2 regions of the Actinosynnema sp. CS-041913 genome follow, and region 1 is predicted to be linked to the other one. Evidence: riboswitches for the same ligand, from Rfam matches in the RefSeq annotation. Region 1 holds a riboswitch; the other holds the start of a gene.
The links. A riboswitch is a leader RNA that binds a small molecule or an ion and turns the genes downstream of it on or off. The one in region 1 is predicted to bind glycine.
Positions count from the first base shown of each region.

Region 2: another riboswitch for glycine. It lies ahead of gcvP (aminomethyl-transferring glycine dehydrogenase); the one in region 1 lies ahead of gcvT (glycine cleavage system aminomethyltransferase GcvT).

Region 1 is NZ_CP192037.1:7,215,017-7,222,491, forward strand. Features, by position in the region: gene ACQPZF_RS32305 (hypothetical protein) at 76-741, shown strand; gene glyA (serine hydroxymethyltransferase) at 966-2,231, opposite strand; gene gcvT (glycine cleavage system aminomethyltransferase GcvT) at 2,241-3,341, opposite strand; glycine riboswitch at 3,447-3,535, opposite strand; glycine riboswitch at 3,537-3,624, opposite strand; gene ACQPZF_RS32320 (DUF3817 domain-containing protein) at 3,693-3,995, opposite strand; gene ACQPZF_RS32325 (hypothetical protein) at 4,017-4,358, opposite strand; gene ACQPZF_RS32330 (helix-turn-helix transcriptional regulator) at 4,588-5,076, opposite strand; gene ACQPZF_RS32335 (hypothetical protein) at 5,268-5,429, opposite strand; gene ACQPZF_RS32340 (CaiB/BaiF CoA transferase family protein) at 5,839-6,969, opposite strand; gene ACQPZF_RS32345 (acyl-CoA dehydrogenase family protein) at 6,969-7,475, opposite strand, start outside.
Region 2 is NZ_CP192037.1:6,901,429-6,908,903, reverse strand. Features, by position in the region: gene ACQPZF_RS30805 (hypothetical protein) at 167-406, shown strand; gene ACQPZF_RS30800 (CDP-alcohol phosphatidyltransferase family protein) at 758-1,342, shown strand; gene gcvH (glycine cleavage system protein GcvH) at 1,382-1,783, shown strand; gene garA (glycogen accumulation regulator GarA) at 1,897-2,361, shown strand; gene ftsR (transcriptional regulator FtsR) at 2,358-3,065, shown strand; gene ACQPZF_RS30780 (bifunctional nuclease family protein) at 3,209-3,682, shown strand; gene ACQPZF_RS30775 (MerR family transcriptional regulator) at 4,177-4,746, shown strand; glycine riboswitch at 4,942-5,033, shown strand; gene gcvP (aminomethyl-transferring glycine dehydrogenase) at 5,187-7,475, shown strand, end outside.

The sequences.
Region 1 (7,475 bases):
CCCGGCGCTGAACCGGCCTCGTGAGGTGTCCGTAGTCGTCGGTGGAGCGATTGACGGACCGAGGAGGAGTTGAGTGTGATCCGACGAAACCGCATCGCCATCGCCGTAGCGGGCGGCATGGCGGCCGTGCTCGCGCTGGTCATGTGGAGTTCGAACGCCGTGGGCCTGCAGGGCACGAACGTCGCGCAGACCGAGCAGGTCGGCGCGGCGGCACAGGCCGACTACGGAGACGTCTCCTTGGCGCCGCCCGCCACCGAGGAACCCGTGGCACAGCCGCCCGCCGAGGAACCGGCCGAGGAACCGGCCGAAGCGCCCGCCGGACAGGCCGCGCCCGCGCCCGAGGAGTCCTCGGTCACGCTGGTGGCCAAGAGCGTGCCGAAGATGGGCGACGTCGTGCAGGACGGCGACGGCCGCACCCTGTACCGGTTCGACAAGGACACGCCGAACCCGCCGAAGTCCAACTGCGAGGGCAACTGCGCCGAAATCTGGCCGCCGCTGCTGGCCAACGGCACGCCGAAGCTGGAGGGCGTCGACCCGGCGCTGATCGGCACGGTGAAGCGCGCCGACGGCACCGAGCAGGTCACGCTGGCCGGGTGGGCGCTCTACACGTACGCGAAGGACGAGGCGCCGGGCCAGTGGAAGGGCCAGGGCGTCGGCGGGACGTGGTTCGTCATCCAGCCCGACGGCAAACGCAACGTCGAGTGCCTGCCGCCGGGAGTACAAGCCCCTGTGTCTAATTGACCTGCCTCCGGCAGGTCGGCGAGGCCGCCTGGAAGTCGGCAGTTCGAGCCTGATTTTCTGCCGATCGAAAAGCATGATCGACAGAAAATGAGTCTCGACCTGTCGACGCGACCTCGCACCCTCCGCCTAAGTGATCTCCTGACGCGCCAAGGAAAACCATCCCCCGAAAACGTGATCCCCTCGGCCTGGGGTTGGGCCGAGGGGATCACGTCGTGCGAAAAGCCTTACAGCGACGGGTAGAGCGGGTGCTTCGCCGCCAGGACCTCAACCCGCGCACGGAGATCCGACAGGTCAGGAGACGCCTGGAGAGCGGACGCGATGATGTCCGCCACCTCCGTGAAGTCCGCCGCGCCGAAGCCGCGGGTGGCCAGCGCGGGCGTGCCGATCCGCAGGCCCGAGGTCACCATCGGCGGGCGGGGGTCGTTCGGGACCGCGTTGCGGTTGACCGTGATGCCGACCTCGTGCAGGCGGTCCTCGGCCTGCTTGCCGTCCAGTTCGGACCCCACCAGGTCGACCAGCACGAGGTGCACGTCCGTGCCGCCGGTCAGCACCTTCACGCCGGCCGCCGCCGCGTCGGGCCGGGACAGCCGGTCGGCCAGGATCTTCGCGCCCTCGACCGTGCGGCGCTGGCGGTCGGCGAACTCGGGGGACGCGGCGTGCTTGAACGCCACCGCCTTGCCCGCGATCACGTGCTCCAGCGGACCGCCCTGCTGGCCGGGGAACACCGCCGAGTTGATCTTCTTCGCCAGGTCGGCCTCGTTGGTCAGGATCACGCCGCCGCGCGGGCCGCCGAGCGTCTTGTGCGTGGTCGTGGTGACGACGTGCGCGTGCGGCACCGGGCTCGGGTGCAGCCCGGCCGCCACCAGGCCGGCGAAGTGCGCCATGTCCACCATCAGGTAGGCGTCCACCGAGTCGGCGATCCGGCGGAACTCCGCGAAGTCGAGCTGCCGCGGGTACGCCGACCAGCCCGCCACGATCAGCTTCGGCCGGTGCTCGGCGGCCAGCCGCTCCACCTCCGCCATGTCCACCCGACCGTCCACATCGGACACGTGGTACGGCACGACGTGGTACAGCTTGCCGGAGAAGTTGATCCGCATGCCGTGCGTGAGGTGGCCGCCGTGCGCCAGGTCCAGCCCGAGGATGGTGTCGCCGGGCTGGAGAAGGGCGAACATGGCGCACGCGTTGGCCTGCGCGCCGGAGTGCGGCTGCACGTTGGCGAAGCCCGCGCCGAACAGCTCCTTCACCCGCGAGATCGCCAGCCGCTCGATGACGTCGACGTGCTCGCACCCGCCGTAGTAGCGCCGGCCGGGGTAGCCCTCGGCGTACTTGTTGGTGAGCACCGAGCCCTGCGCCTGGAGCACCGACACCGGCGTGAAGTTCTCCGAGGCGATCATCTCCAGCGTGCCCTGCTGCCGGCCCAACTCGGCGGCGACCGCCTCGGCGACCTCCGGGTCGAACTCCGCGAGGGAGGTGTTGAAGTGCTCGGACATGTGGTCTCCCTACGAGTTTCGCTTGTAGAACGGCAGCGCGACGACTTCCACGGGCTCCTGCTTGCCCCGGATGTCGACGGCCAGCTCGGTGCCGGGCCCGGTGTGGCCCGGAGTCACGTACGCCATGGCCACGGAGTACCCCAGCGTCGGCGAGAGCGCGCCGCTGGTGACCTCCCCGATCACCGTGCCGGACGCGTCCAGCACCGGGTAGCCGTGCCTCGGCGCACGGCGGGACGAGGTCTTCAGCCCCACCAGCTTCGCGTCCGCGCCCCGCTCGGCGACGGCGGCGAGCGCGTCCCGGCCGACGAAGTCACCGGGCTTGTCGAGCTTCACGACGCGGCCCAGGTTGGCGTGGTACGGCGTGCGGGCGGCGCTCAGCTCGTTGCCGTAGAGCGGCATGCCGGCCTCCAGGCGCAGCGTGTCCCGGCAGCCCAGGCCGGCGGGCTTGAGGTCGTGCGGCCGGCCCGCCTCCAGCAGCGCCTGCCACACGTGCGGGGCGTCGGCCGGGGCCAGGAACAGCTCGAAGCCGTCCTCGCCGGTGTAGCCGGTGCGGGCCAGCAGGGCGGGCCTGCCGGCCACCTCGGTCGGGTACGAGGCGTAGTACTTCACCGCCGCCAGGTCGGTCGCGGTCAGCCCGGACAGGATCTCGGTCGACGCCGGGCCCTGCACGGCCAGCAGGGCGTAGTCGACCGACTTGTCCTCCACCGTCGTGTCGAAGCCCGCGGCGCGCTCGACCAGCGCCGCGAAGACGACGGCCGCGTTGGACGCGTTCGCGACGACCAGGTACTCCTGCTCGCCGGTCCGGTAGACGATCAGGTCGTCGATCACGCCGCCGTCGGCCTGGCAGATCATGGTGTAGCGGGCGCGGCCCACGCCGATCGCGGACGCGTGGCCCACCAGCGCGTGGTCCAGCGCGCGGCCCGCCTCGGGTCCGGCCAGCACGATCTCGCCCATGTGGGTCAGGTCGAACAGGCCCGCCGAAGTGCGCACGGCGTGGTGCTCGGCCAGCTCGCTGTCGTAGCGCAGCGGCATCCGCCAGCCCGCGAAGTCGGTGAACTGGGCGCCCAGCGCCTCGTGCTCGGCGTGCAGCGGCGTCCGGCGGGTTTCCACGGGGTCCTCCCTGATGGCGGGCACGGCGACGAGACCGGCCGGGTCGGCCGGGTCGCCGTTACGAAGGATGACACGGTCCATCGGAGACTCCTCGTCGAGTGAGCCTCCCCCTCTGTCATGAGCCTGAGAGCTTCGCCGCGCGCAGAGCGCGGCTTGCACCGTGGGCGAGGCGTGACGCCTGCTTTTCAGAGTTGCCTTCGTCGGGCGGTAGCTGTGCCTGAGAGATTCCGGGGAGGAGTTGCTCCTTCGGCGCCCCTGGTGGGGACTCTCCCGCGCGACATCGACGGCCGTGTTCAGTTGGTACCGCCAGACGCTAGTTGTGCCTGGTAGGCGCGGTCAACCGGGAGGCGGTCACAGGGCGCGCTCCGCCCGGACGCTCTCGACCACCTTGCGCTCGGCGTAGAACGACACGAACGGGATGGTGCCCGCCAGCAGCACCAGCGCGGTGCCCTTGAGCGACCAGCGCGCCTTGAGCGCCAGGTCGACCGTGATGACCAGGTAGATGGCGTACAGGAAGCCGTGGACGGGTCCGACGACCGCCATCATCCCGGCGTTGTCGCCGAGGTACTTGACGAACATCGCGACCACGAGCCCGAGCAGGCCGACGCCGACCACGTAAGCCATGAACCGGAACCGGCCCAACGCACCGCTCATCGCCCTACCGACCGCCTTCGCTCACCGCTGGTCCCGCGCGTGGAGCTCCCGGAGGTAGCGGTTGTAGGCCGCCAGCTCGTCGTCCTCGTCGTCGTGCGCGGGTGTCCTGACAGGCTCCACGGTAACGACCTGCTCCGGGACGTCCACCACCGGCTCCGCGGAGGCGTCCTCGGCCTTGCGCTGGGCGGCGAGCTTGCGCATCCGCCACACCATGAACGCGGGGAACAGGCCGAACAGCGGCCACTGGAACACGTACCCGAGGTTCTGGAAGGTGCCCCCGGCCTCGGAGAACCGCTCCCACTGCCAGTAGGCGAGCCCGCAGCAGACCACCAGCGACGCCAAACAGACAACAGCGATGCCCAGCGGTGCCCAATGGCGCTCGCTCCGCTCGCGCGGCGAGGTCGCCTGGGAGTCGGGCGGAGGGGTGGACACGCCCTCAAGAGTACTTCGCGGGACCACCGCACCGGACGACACCGGGCCTTCCGTCGACACCGGGTCCTCGTCGGAAGGGGCTCCTCGCGTAGGAGCCCGCCCTCCCGGTTGGTGCTAGTCCCGACTCACGTCGCGCCCCTCACGGCGCGACGCCCGAACCTCACGCAACGCCGTCCCGGCGCTGCCGCTGCAACCTGGCCACACACCAGGCCGCCGCGCTTCCCCGACGCAGGTGCTGGAGCACCGTCATCGGTCCGAGTCGACGTCCCAGGTCGGCGGGCGTGAGCCCGGCCGCCCGGTAGTCGAGAGCCCGTTGGTCCAACGGGCTGATACCCGCGTCCCACCACAGCTCCGCCTCGGACAGGTCGCCCACCAACTGCCAGTAGCTGGCGGCGGCCGCGAGCAGGACCTCGGGCACCTCGGGAGCCCGCTTCCTCATCGCCGCCACGTACGCCGGGTCCGCGGACTCGACCCGAACCAGTCCGCGTGACCCGCCATTCGCCCGCTGCACGGGGATTCCCGGCGCGGACGGTGGGGCCTCGGCCAGCCACTCGTCCTTGATCCGGTTCACCTCTTGCAGCTCGGCGTCGTCCGAGCGCTCAGCCGCCCACTGCCGCAGCAGCTCGTCGACTCCGGAGTCCTCGACCATTCTGCCTCCTCATCGGTCGAAGATCAGCCAATGCAGCGCACCGTATTAGCGGGTACCGACAACCGCTAGACCCTGGATTGTCAAAAACCCTGTTACCAGGGCGTTATAGCCCTCATTCCACCCAGACGGTGCAACGGTCGGACTTGACCGTCACCCCGGGTGACCAGACCACCGAGGCCTCGCGAGGTGGACTAGCCGAAGAGCCCCCGGACGAACGTGATGATCGACTCGGCGCCCTGGCGGAGCCAGCCGAGGCCCGTCTTCACCGCCTCCGCGGACTGGTCGGGCTGGGTGATCAGGAGGAACAGCAGCAGCGCGACGGCTGCCAGCGTCACCACCTTCTTGACGTTCACGAGTCCCTCTCCGTCCGTTCACAGGTGCCCGGCCGACAGGCGTGGTGCCCGCCGTGTTACCCGCCATGGTCCCCCATTCACCCGGACGATGAACGCCGGACCCGCCGTGATCCCACGTCTGGGCGTACGATCACGCAGGGAGCTACGCCTGAGCCGTGCCGGCAGTCACCCGAACGGACGATCAAGGGCCGCCGGGCCCCGGCCGATGACCAAGGTACGGGCCACTCGCCCACTCCCCCTGGCACTGACACCGAGGTTCCGCGACATCGTCATCCCTCCGCCGCAAGCCGCGCCGATCACCCGGTTGCGCTGACCCACACACCGTGCGTCATTAGGCCGACACCGGCCGTCCTCATTCTTCCGCGCACTCCGGGCGATTTAACGCGGCCATTTTCCGGTCACCGTTCGGTCACCCCACGACGCCGGCCCGACGTAGTTCCGCGATCTCCTCGTCGGCCAGTCCCAGCGCCTCCAACACCTCGATCGTGTGCTGCCCCGCCGAGGGCGGCACGGAGGGTGTCTCCGCCGGAGTGCGGTCGAAGCGCGGCGCGGGCGCGGGCTGCGCCAAGCCCCCTACCTCCACGAACGTGCCGCGCGCGGCGTTGTGGTCGTGCCCGGCGGCCTCGTCGGGCGTCAGCACGGGGGCCAGGCAGGCGTCCGTCCCCTCCGCCAGCGCCGCCCATTCATCCCTCGTTCGAGTGGCCACGGCCCCGGCGATCCGCGCCCGCAGCGCCGGCCACTGCGCCGGGTCGTGCCGGTTCGGCACGTCCGGGCCGGTCAGCCCCAGCACGACCAGCAGGTCCGCGTAGAACTTCTCCTCCAGCGCCCCGATGCTGACGTACTTGCCGTCCGCGGCGGCGTACACGTCGTAGAACGGGGCCCCGCCGTCGAGCAGGTTCGTGCCGCGCTCCCCCGGCCACGACCCGGCGGCCTTCATGCCGTGCAGGAACGTCGTCAGCAGCGCCGCGCCGTCCACCATGGCGGTGTCCACCACCTGCCCCTTCCCGGACCGCTCGCGCTCGTACAGGGCCGCGAGCACGCCCATCGCGAGCAGCAGCCCGCCGCCGCCGAAGTCGCCGACGAGGTTGAGCGGCACGGTGGGCGGCGCGCCCGCCCGCCCGATCGGCTCCAGCGCGCCGGCGAGCGCGATGTAGTTGATGTCGTGCCCGGCGCGGTCGGCCAGCGGCCCGTCCTGGCCCCAGCCCGTCATCCGGCCGTAGACCAGGCGCGGGTTGCGGGCCAGGCACTGCGCGGGCCCGATGCCCAGCCGCTCGGCCACGCCCGGCCGGAAGCCCTCGACCAGCACGTCCGACCGCTCCACCAGGCGCAGCACCAGCTCCGCGCCCTCCGGCCGCCGGATGTCCACCCCGATCGACCGCCGGCCGCGCCCGAGGACGTCGCCGGGCACGTCGAACCCGCCGGACACCCGGTCGACGCGGACCACCGACGCGCCGAGGTCCGCGAGCACCATGCAGCCGAACGGCGCGGGCGCGAGGCCCGCCAGCTCGACCACGCGCAGTCCCGCCAGCGGCCCGCCCACTAGAGCGACCTCGCGATGATTTCCTTCATGATCTCGTTCGTCCCACCGTAGATCTTCTGCACCCGCGCGTCCGCCCACGCGCGCGCGATCGGGTACTCGGTCATGTAGCCGTAGCCGCCGAATAGCTGCACGCACTCGTCCACGACGACGCAGAGCCGCTCGGTGGACCACCACTTGGCCATGGCCGCCGTGGGCACGTCGAGCCTGCCCTCCAGGTGCGCCTCGACGCACTCGTCCACGAACGCGCGGGTCACGCGGGCCTCGGTGGCGCACTCGGCGAGCTTGAACCGGGTGTTCTGGAACTTGATCAGCTCCCGGCCGAACGCCGTGCGGTCCTTCACGTAGTCCACGGTGAGGTCGACGGCGGCCTCGATGCCCGCGATCGACGCGACGGCGATGATCAGCCGTTCCTGCGGTAGCTGCTGCATGAGCTGGACGAAGCCCTGCCCCTCGGCCGAGCCGAGCAGGTTGTCCGCGGGCACCCGGACGTCGTCGAAGAACAGCTC
Region 2 (7,475 bases), 310 kb from region 1:
CGCTACACCGCGGGGGAAGGTTTCCGCGCAACTCGGCGACCGAACCGTCCGATGACCGAGACTTACCGCAAATAGGAGGTGGCGGAGACCACAGTTCGCGCAGAATCGTGGGCAGGGGTTAACGCCGCGAGGGCCGCGGACGACTCCCCACATGGAGGGATTGACGATGAGCACCAGAACGGAAACCGAGTCCGAGCCCGCGAAGCCCAGGGCAGCGCGCGCGCTCTCCGCCGGCGCGGGATCGCTGCCCACCGCTCCGTGCAGCGTGGTCTGGAGCAAGGGCCACGCCTACGTGCTCGAAGGTTTCCGCGCCCGCTGGGTCGGGGTGGACGACCGAGGTCGTCCCCAGGCGCTCAGCGGCGAGCAGTTGCAACGCCGAGGGTGGAGCCGCACCCGCGCCCACTGAGGGCGCGCTTGAGGTGAGCCGAACGGGTCGAACCGAGTCGAACACTCGGACTCCCCGCGCCTGACACGGCGGGTGCCCCCGAGTCCGAGGTTCACCACCGTGGCGTTGCCGACCGCTCGGCGACCACTCCGCGAGTCGGCTCGGGCGGACCGTGCCGGCCCGACCGCTCTCCGCGACCGGCCCGACTGCTCTCCGCGACCGGCCCGACTGCTCTCCGCGACCGGCCCGACTGCTCTCCGCGACCGGCCCGACCGCTCTCCGCGACCGGCCCGCAACCCGGTGGTCGCATCACCGGGCTCTACCCGCGACGCCGTGCCCGCCGCCGAAGTCGAACCTCTACGATTCCGGATTGTGCAGGATCCCGCCGACCGGCTGCTGACCATCCCCAACGCGCTCAGCGTGCTGCGGCTCCTCGGCGTGCCGCTCTTCCTGTACCTCCTGCTCGGCCCGCAAGCCGACGGCTGGGCGCTGGTCGTCCTGGTCGCGGCCGGCCTGTCGGACTGGCTCGACGGCAAGATCGCCCGCTGGCTCGACCAGACCAGCAGGCTCGGCACGCTGCTCGACCCCGCCGCCGACCGGCTCTACATCCTGGCCACGCTGGTGGCGTTCGTCGTGCGCGACATCGTCCCGCTGTGGGTGGCGGCCGTCCTGGTCGGGCGGGAGATCGTGGTCGGCGCGTGCCTGCCGGTCCTGCGGGCCCGTGGTTACGGGCCGTTCGAGGTCAGCTACCTGGGCAAGGGCGCGACGTTCAACCTGCTCTACGCGTTCCCCATGCTGCTGCTCGCCCAGGGCACGTCCACCGCCGCCCAGATTGCCCGGCCGGTCGCCTACGCGTTCATGGTCTGGGGCTGCGCGCTCTACCTGTGGTCCGGAGCCTTGTACGTCTACCAGTTCTTCCTCGCGCTCCGCAGACCGCCGGGGGTCGCGCCGGTCTGAACCGGTCGTGGGAAGATCCCGCAGCGAAGATCCACCGTCATGAAGGAGCACACCGCGGTGATTCCCGAGGAGCTCAAGTACACCGAGGAACATGAGTGGGTGTTGCGCACTGGTGACGACACCGTGCGCGTCGGCATCACCGACTACGCCCAAGAGCAGCTTGGTGACGTCGTGTTCGTCCAGCTCCCGGAGCTCGGCGAACAGGTGGGCGCGGGCCAGACGCTCGGTGAGGTGGAGTCCACCAAGAGCGTGTCGGACATCTACGCGCCGCTCGCGGGCGAGGTGATCGCCCGCAACGACTCGTTGGACCAGCAGCCGGACCTGGTCAACAGCGATCCGTACGGTGAGGGTTGGATGGTGGAGCTGCGGTTGGACGACCCCACCGCGGTCGACGACCTGCTCGACGCCGCCGCGTACCAGGAGCTGGCGGCCTCGGAGTGACGTCGATCTTCCGGCGGCTCTTCGGTCGGTGGGGGAGCCGCTCCTCAGACCAGGGTTCGGGCACGATAGGTTCTAGCGGTCTCGACGGTTCCAGCAGCAGGAGGAGAGCTCAGGTGAGCACGAACGACGGGCCAGGCGTTCCGCCCGAGCAGTCCCCGGAGCGGACCTCCGTTTTCCGGGCCGACTTCCTCGCCGAGGTCGAGGGCGCCGAGGCGCCCGCCCAGGAGCCGGCCGTCGCCGGCGTCGACGCGCTGCCCGCCGGGTCCGCCCTGCTCGTGGTCAAGCGCGGTCCGAACGCGGGGTCGAGGTTCCTGCTCGACCGCGACACGACCAGCGCGGGTCGGCACCCCGACAGCGACATCTTCCTCGACGACGTGACGGTGTCCCGCCGGCACGCCGAGTTCCGCCGTGAGGGCGGCGAGTTCGTGGTGATCGACGTGGGCAGCCTCAACGGCACCTACGTCAACCGCGAGCCCGTCGACCAGGCGGTCCTCGCCAACGGCGACGAGGTGCAGATCGGCAAGTTCCGCCTCGTGTTCCTGACCGGTCCGGGCGCCGGGGGTCAGGGGGCGCAGTGACGGCGGCCGGGCGGCCACAGCGCGGGGGGTTGAGCATCGGCGCGGTGCTCGCGCAGTTGCGATCGGACTTCCCCGACGTCACGATCTCCAAGATCCGATTCCTGGAGTCGGAGGGCTTGGTCCGCCCGGCACGCACCGCATCGGGGTACCGCCAGTTCACGTCGGCGGACGTCGAGCGGCTGAGGTACGTCCTGGCCGCCCAGCGCGACCGCTACCTGCCGCTGAAGGTCATCAAGGAGCAGTTGGACGCGGCCGACGCCGGCGTGTCCCCGCGCCTCCTCCGCGCGGTCGACGGCGCGCCCACGGCGGACCAGTTCACCGGCTCCGCCCACCGGGCGACCCGTGAGGAACTGCTGGCCCGCTCCGGGCTGGAGCCCGCGGCGCTGGCCGAGTTGGAGCAGCACGGCCTGATCCGGGCCGGTGTCTACGACCAGGACGCGGTGCAGATCGCGGTCACCGTGCGCGCGATGGCCGAGTACGGGCTGGAGCCGCGTCAACTGCGTGGTTTCCGGGTGGCCGCCGATCGCGAAGTAAGCCTCGTGGAGCAGGTGGTGGCCCCGCTGTACCGCCGGCGGGATCCCCGTGCGCGGGCCCGAGCCGACGAAGTGGTCCGCGAGTTGGCGGCGCTTTCCGTAACGCTGCACACACTCCTGGTGAAGGCCGGCCTGCGTGACGTCGCAGGTGGCCGCGTTTCGCCGCGGTGAACACGTGTCCGCATCGTGATCCGGGGATACCGGGCGGTTGCGCACAAGGCCCGCTTGGCGGGTAGCGTCGAAAGAGTAGGTGGGGGATCCTCGTTTGGAGCGGGGACGCCAGAATTTCAGCGCGCTGAGGGAGGCGAGACCCGATGAGCGAGATGCGCGTCGTGGGCGTGCGGGTGGAACTGCCCGCCAACCAGCCGATCCTGCTGCTGCGCGAAACCGAGGGCGAACGCTACCTGCCGATCTGGATCGGCTCGGTCGAGGCCACCGCGATCGCCCTCGAACAGCAGGGTGTCCGACCTGCCCGGCCGTTGACGCACGACCTGCTCAAGGACGTGATCGGGGCGCTCGGGCGGCAGCTTGAACAGGTCCGGATCACGGATCTGCAGGAGGGCACCTACTTCGCCGAGCTGGTGTTCGACGGTGATGTGCGGGTGTCCGCCCGGCCCAGCGACTCCGTGGCGCTGGCCCTGCGGATCGGGGTGCCGATCCACGCCGAGGAGTCGGTGCTGGCCGAGGCCGGGTTGATCATCCCGGACGAGCAGGAGGACGAGGTGGAGAAGTTCCGCGAGTTCCTCGACTCCGTTTCGCCGGAGGACTTCCGGGGCGCGGACACGTAGTCGGGCCGGCCCGCCTGGTGTGGCGGGTTCGCGGGTTGGGCTTCTAGAGGTCCGGAGCGGGTGCTTCGGACCTTCTGCTTGTCGTTGGGCGCGTTCGCCGCCGGCCGGGCCTCCGGGGGCTTCTCACTCACGTCGTGGGGTGGGTGAACCACGAGAGGCCGGTCGTCCAGCCGCGAGTTGGAGCGGCCCCTCGTGGTGTTGCGGTGCGTTGTGGATCTGCCCCGCGTGCCACCCCCCGGTGTCACACCTTTGGATTACACAACGTCAGCGGTGATCGGCTAAACGATCACTAAACGTCACCCGAATGGCTTACGTCGGCTGACTCTCTCTACCTTTAGTTGAGGTTGAGGTGCGACACGCTCAGCGCGTCGCGTTGACCTGCCCCCTAGGCGGACTTACCGTCGAACTCAGGTGAATTGCCACGGTGTGATTTCCGCGCCGGGCGGCTTCACGTTGGTCGCCGGCTGTCGTGGCCGGACCGAGGGGAGGCAGGCGTGGTCGAGGAAGCGCCCATCCGGGCGGGAACCGGAGAACAGGGCGAGCTGTTCCCGGACTCCTCGCTGCCGGACGAACTCGTCGGCTATCGCGGGCCCGCCGCGTGCCAGATCGCCGGCATCACCTATCGCCAGCTCGACTACTGGGCTCGCACCGGGCTGGTCAACCCGACCATAAGGAGTGCCCACGGTTCCGGCAGCCAGCGGCTCTACTCGTTCAAGGACATCCTGGTCCTGAAGGTGGTCAAGCGGCTGCTCGACACCGGGGTCTCGTTGCAGAACATCCGGGTCGCCGTCGACCACCTGCGGCAGCGGGGGGTGCAGGACCTGGCCAGGATCACGTTGTTCAGCGACGGGACGACGGTCTACGAGTGCACCTCGCCCGAGGAGGTCGTGGACCTGCTGCAAGGCGGTCAAGGGGTGTTCGGGATCGCGGTCAGCGGGGCCATGCGGGAGATCAGCGGCACGATCCACGAGTTCCCGGCCGAGCGGGCCGACGGGCTGGAGGTCGACGAGGCGCCGGGGAACGACGAGCTGTCCCGGCGGCGGCGCACGCGGGCGATCGGTTGAGCGGAGCGGTGTCCGCGGCGCCGGTTCCCGGGTGAGCGGGCGGGCCGGTTGTGCCTCCGCGGGGCGGGCCGGTCGAGCGGGGCCGGTCGAGCGTGAGCAGGGCAGGCCGTCGAGCGTGAGCGGGCCGGTTGAGATCCGTGTCGCGTCCGTGAGTGTGTCGCGCGGCCTGCCGGGTACCATTCGCGGGTAGTCGATTTATCCCGTGCGGGAGAGTCCGAGCCGCGGCTCGGCGCCGAAGGAGCAAATCCTCCCCGGAACCTCTCAGGCGCAAGGACCGCGCGGGTGAGACGCCTCTGGAAAGCGGGTCGGGCGACCGACCCCGCCGACGGTGCAAGCCTGGTCCGCGAGGGCCTCGTGAAGCTCTCAGGCGCCCGGTTCGGGCGGAAGACAGAGGGGGAGGGCAACGGCAGAAGTGTGCCCGTAGCCCCGGAGGCGTAGCTATGACGCAGGACCGCATCCCCCTCGCCGCTCTTGAGCACGGCACCCCCTTCGCCGACCGGCACGTCGGTCCGCGGCCCGCCGAGCTGGCCCGCATCCTCGACGTCATCGGCGTCGGCTCGCTGGAGGAACTGGCCCAGCGCGCGGTGCCGCCGTCGATCCGCGAGCGGGACCTGGTGCTCGACCTGCCCGCGCCGGCCACCGAGACCGAGGCGCTCGCCGAGCTGCGTGCCCTCGCGGGCCGGAACAGGCCGCTCAAGCAGATGATCGGCCTCGGCTACTACGGCACCATCACGCCGCCGGTCATCCGCCGCAACGTGCTGGAGAGCCCCGCCTGGTACACCGCGTACACGCCCTACCAGCCGGAGATCTCGCAGGGGCGGCTCGAAGCGCTGCTGAACTTCCAGACCGCGGTGGCCGACCTGACCGGCCTGCCGCTGGCCAACTCGTCGATGCTGGACGAGTCGACCGCCGCCGCCGAGGCGATGACGCTGGTCCGCCGGGCGGGTCGGAGCAAGTCGAACCGGTTCGTGGTGGACGCCGACACGCTCCCCCAGACGCTGGCCGTGATCGAGACCCGGGCCGAGCCGCTGGGCATCGAGATCGTGACCGCCGACCTGTCCCAGGGGCTGGAGGGGTTGGGGCTCGGGGGCGACTTCTTCGGCGTGCTGCTGTCCTACCCCGGCGCGTCCGGTGTGGTGCGCGACCAGCAGGCGCTGATCGGGGAGATCCACGCGGCCGGCGGGCACGCCGTCGTCGTGGCCGACCTGCTGGCGCTGACGCTGCTGCGCCCGCCGGGCGAGATCGGCGCGGACGTCGTCGTCGGCACGACCCAGCGGTTCGGGGTGCCGGTCGGGTTCGGCGGGCCGCACGCCGGCTACCTGGCCGTCCGGCAGGGGCTGGAGCGGCAGCTACCGGGGCGGCTGGTCGGCGTGTCCGTGGACGCGGACGGGTCGCTCGCCTACCGGCTCGCGCTGCAGACGCGCGAGCAGCACATCCGCCGGGAGAAGGCGACCAGCAACATCTGCACGGCCCAGGTGCTGCTCGCCGTGATCGCCTCCATGTACGCGGTCTACCACGGCCCGGAGGGGCTGAAGGCGATCGCGACGCGGGCGCACCGGATGGCGACCGTGCTGGCCGCCGGGCTGTGCGAGGGCGGGATCGAAGTCGTGCACGGCGAGTTCTTCGACACCGTCCAGGCCCGCGTCGAGGGGCGTGCGGCCGAGGTCGTCGCCACCGCCCGCGACCTGGGCGTGAACCTGTGGCAGGTGGACGCCGACACGGTGTCCGTCGCCTGCGACGAGACCACCACCCGCGAGGATTTGTCCGCGGTGTGGAAGGCGTTCGGCGTCACGGTGGCCGACGTCGACGGCCTGGACGCGGACACCGCCGACGGCATCCCCGCCGACCTGCGCCGCACCACGGACTACCTGACCCACCCGGTGTTCCACGCGCACCGCTCCGAGACCGCCCTGCTGCGCTACCTGCGGCAGCTCTCGGACAAGGACGTGGCGCTGGACCGCAGCATGATCCCGCTCGGCTCGTGCACCATGAAGCTCAACGCCACCGCCGAGATGGAGCCGGTCACCTGGCCGGAGTTCGCCGAGCTGCACCCGTTCGCGCCCGCCGAGGACGCCGCCGGCCTGCTGTCCGTGATCAAGGACCTGGAGACCTGGCTGGCCGAGCTGACCGGCTACGACGCGGTGTCGTTGCAGCCCAACGCGGGCAGCCAGGGCGAGTTCGCGGGCCTGCTGGCCATCCGCGCCTACCACCGCTCGCAGGGCGCCGCGCACCGCGACGTGTGCCTGATCCCGTCGTCCGCGCACGGCACCAACGCCGCGTCGGCCGTCATGGCGGGTATGCGCGTCGTCGTGGTGAAGTGCGACGACAAGGGCAACATCGACCTGGACCACCTGCGCACGACGGCCGAGGAGCACCGCGACGACCTCGCCGCGATCATGATCACCTACCCGTCGACGCACGGCGTGTACGAGGACACCGTGCGCGAGGTGTGCGGCGTGGTGCACGACGCGGGCGGCCAGGTGTACGTCGACGGCGCGAACCTCAACGCGCTGATCGGCCTCGCCCGGTACGGCAAGTTCGGCTCGGACGTGTCACACCTGAACCTGCACAAGACGTTCTGCATCCCGCACGGCGGCGGGGGCCCCGGTGTCGGCCCGATCGGCGTGCGGTCGCACCTCGCGCCGTTCCTGCCCAACCACCCGCTCCAGCCCGGCGCGGGCCCTGAGACGGGCGTCGGCCCGATCAGCGGCGCGCCGTGGGGCTCGGCG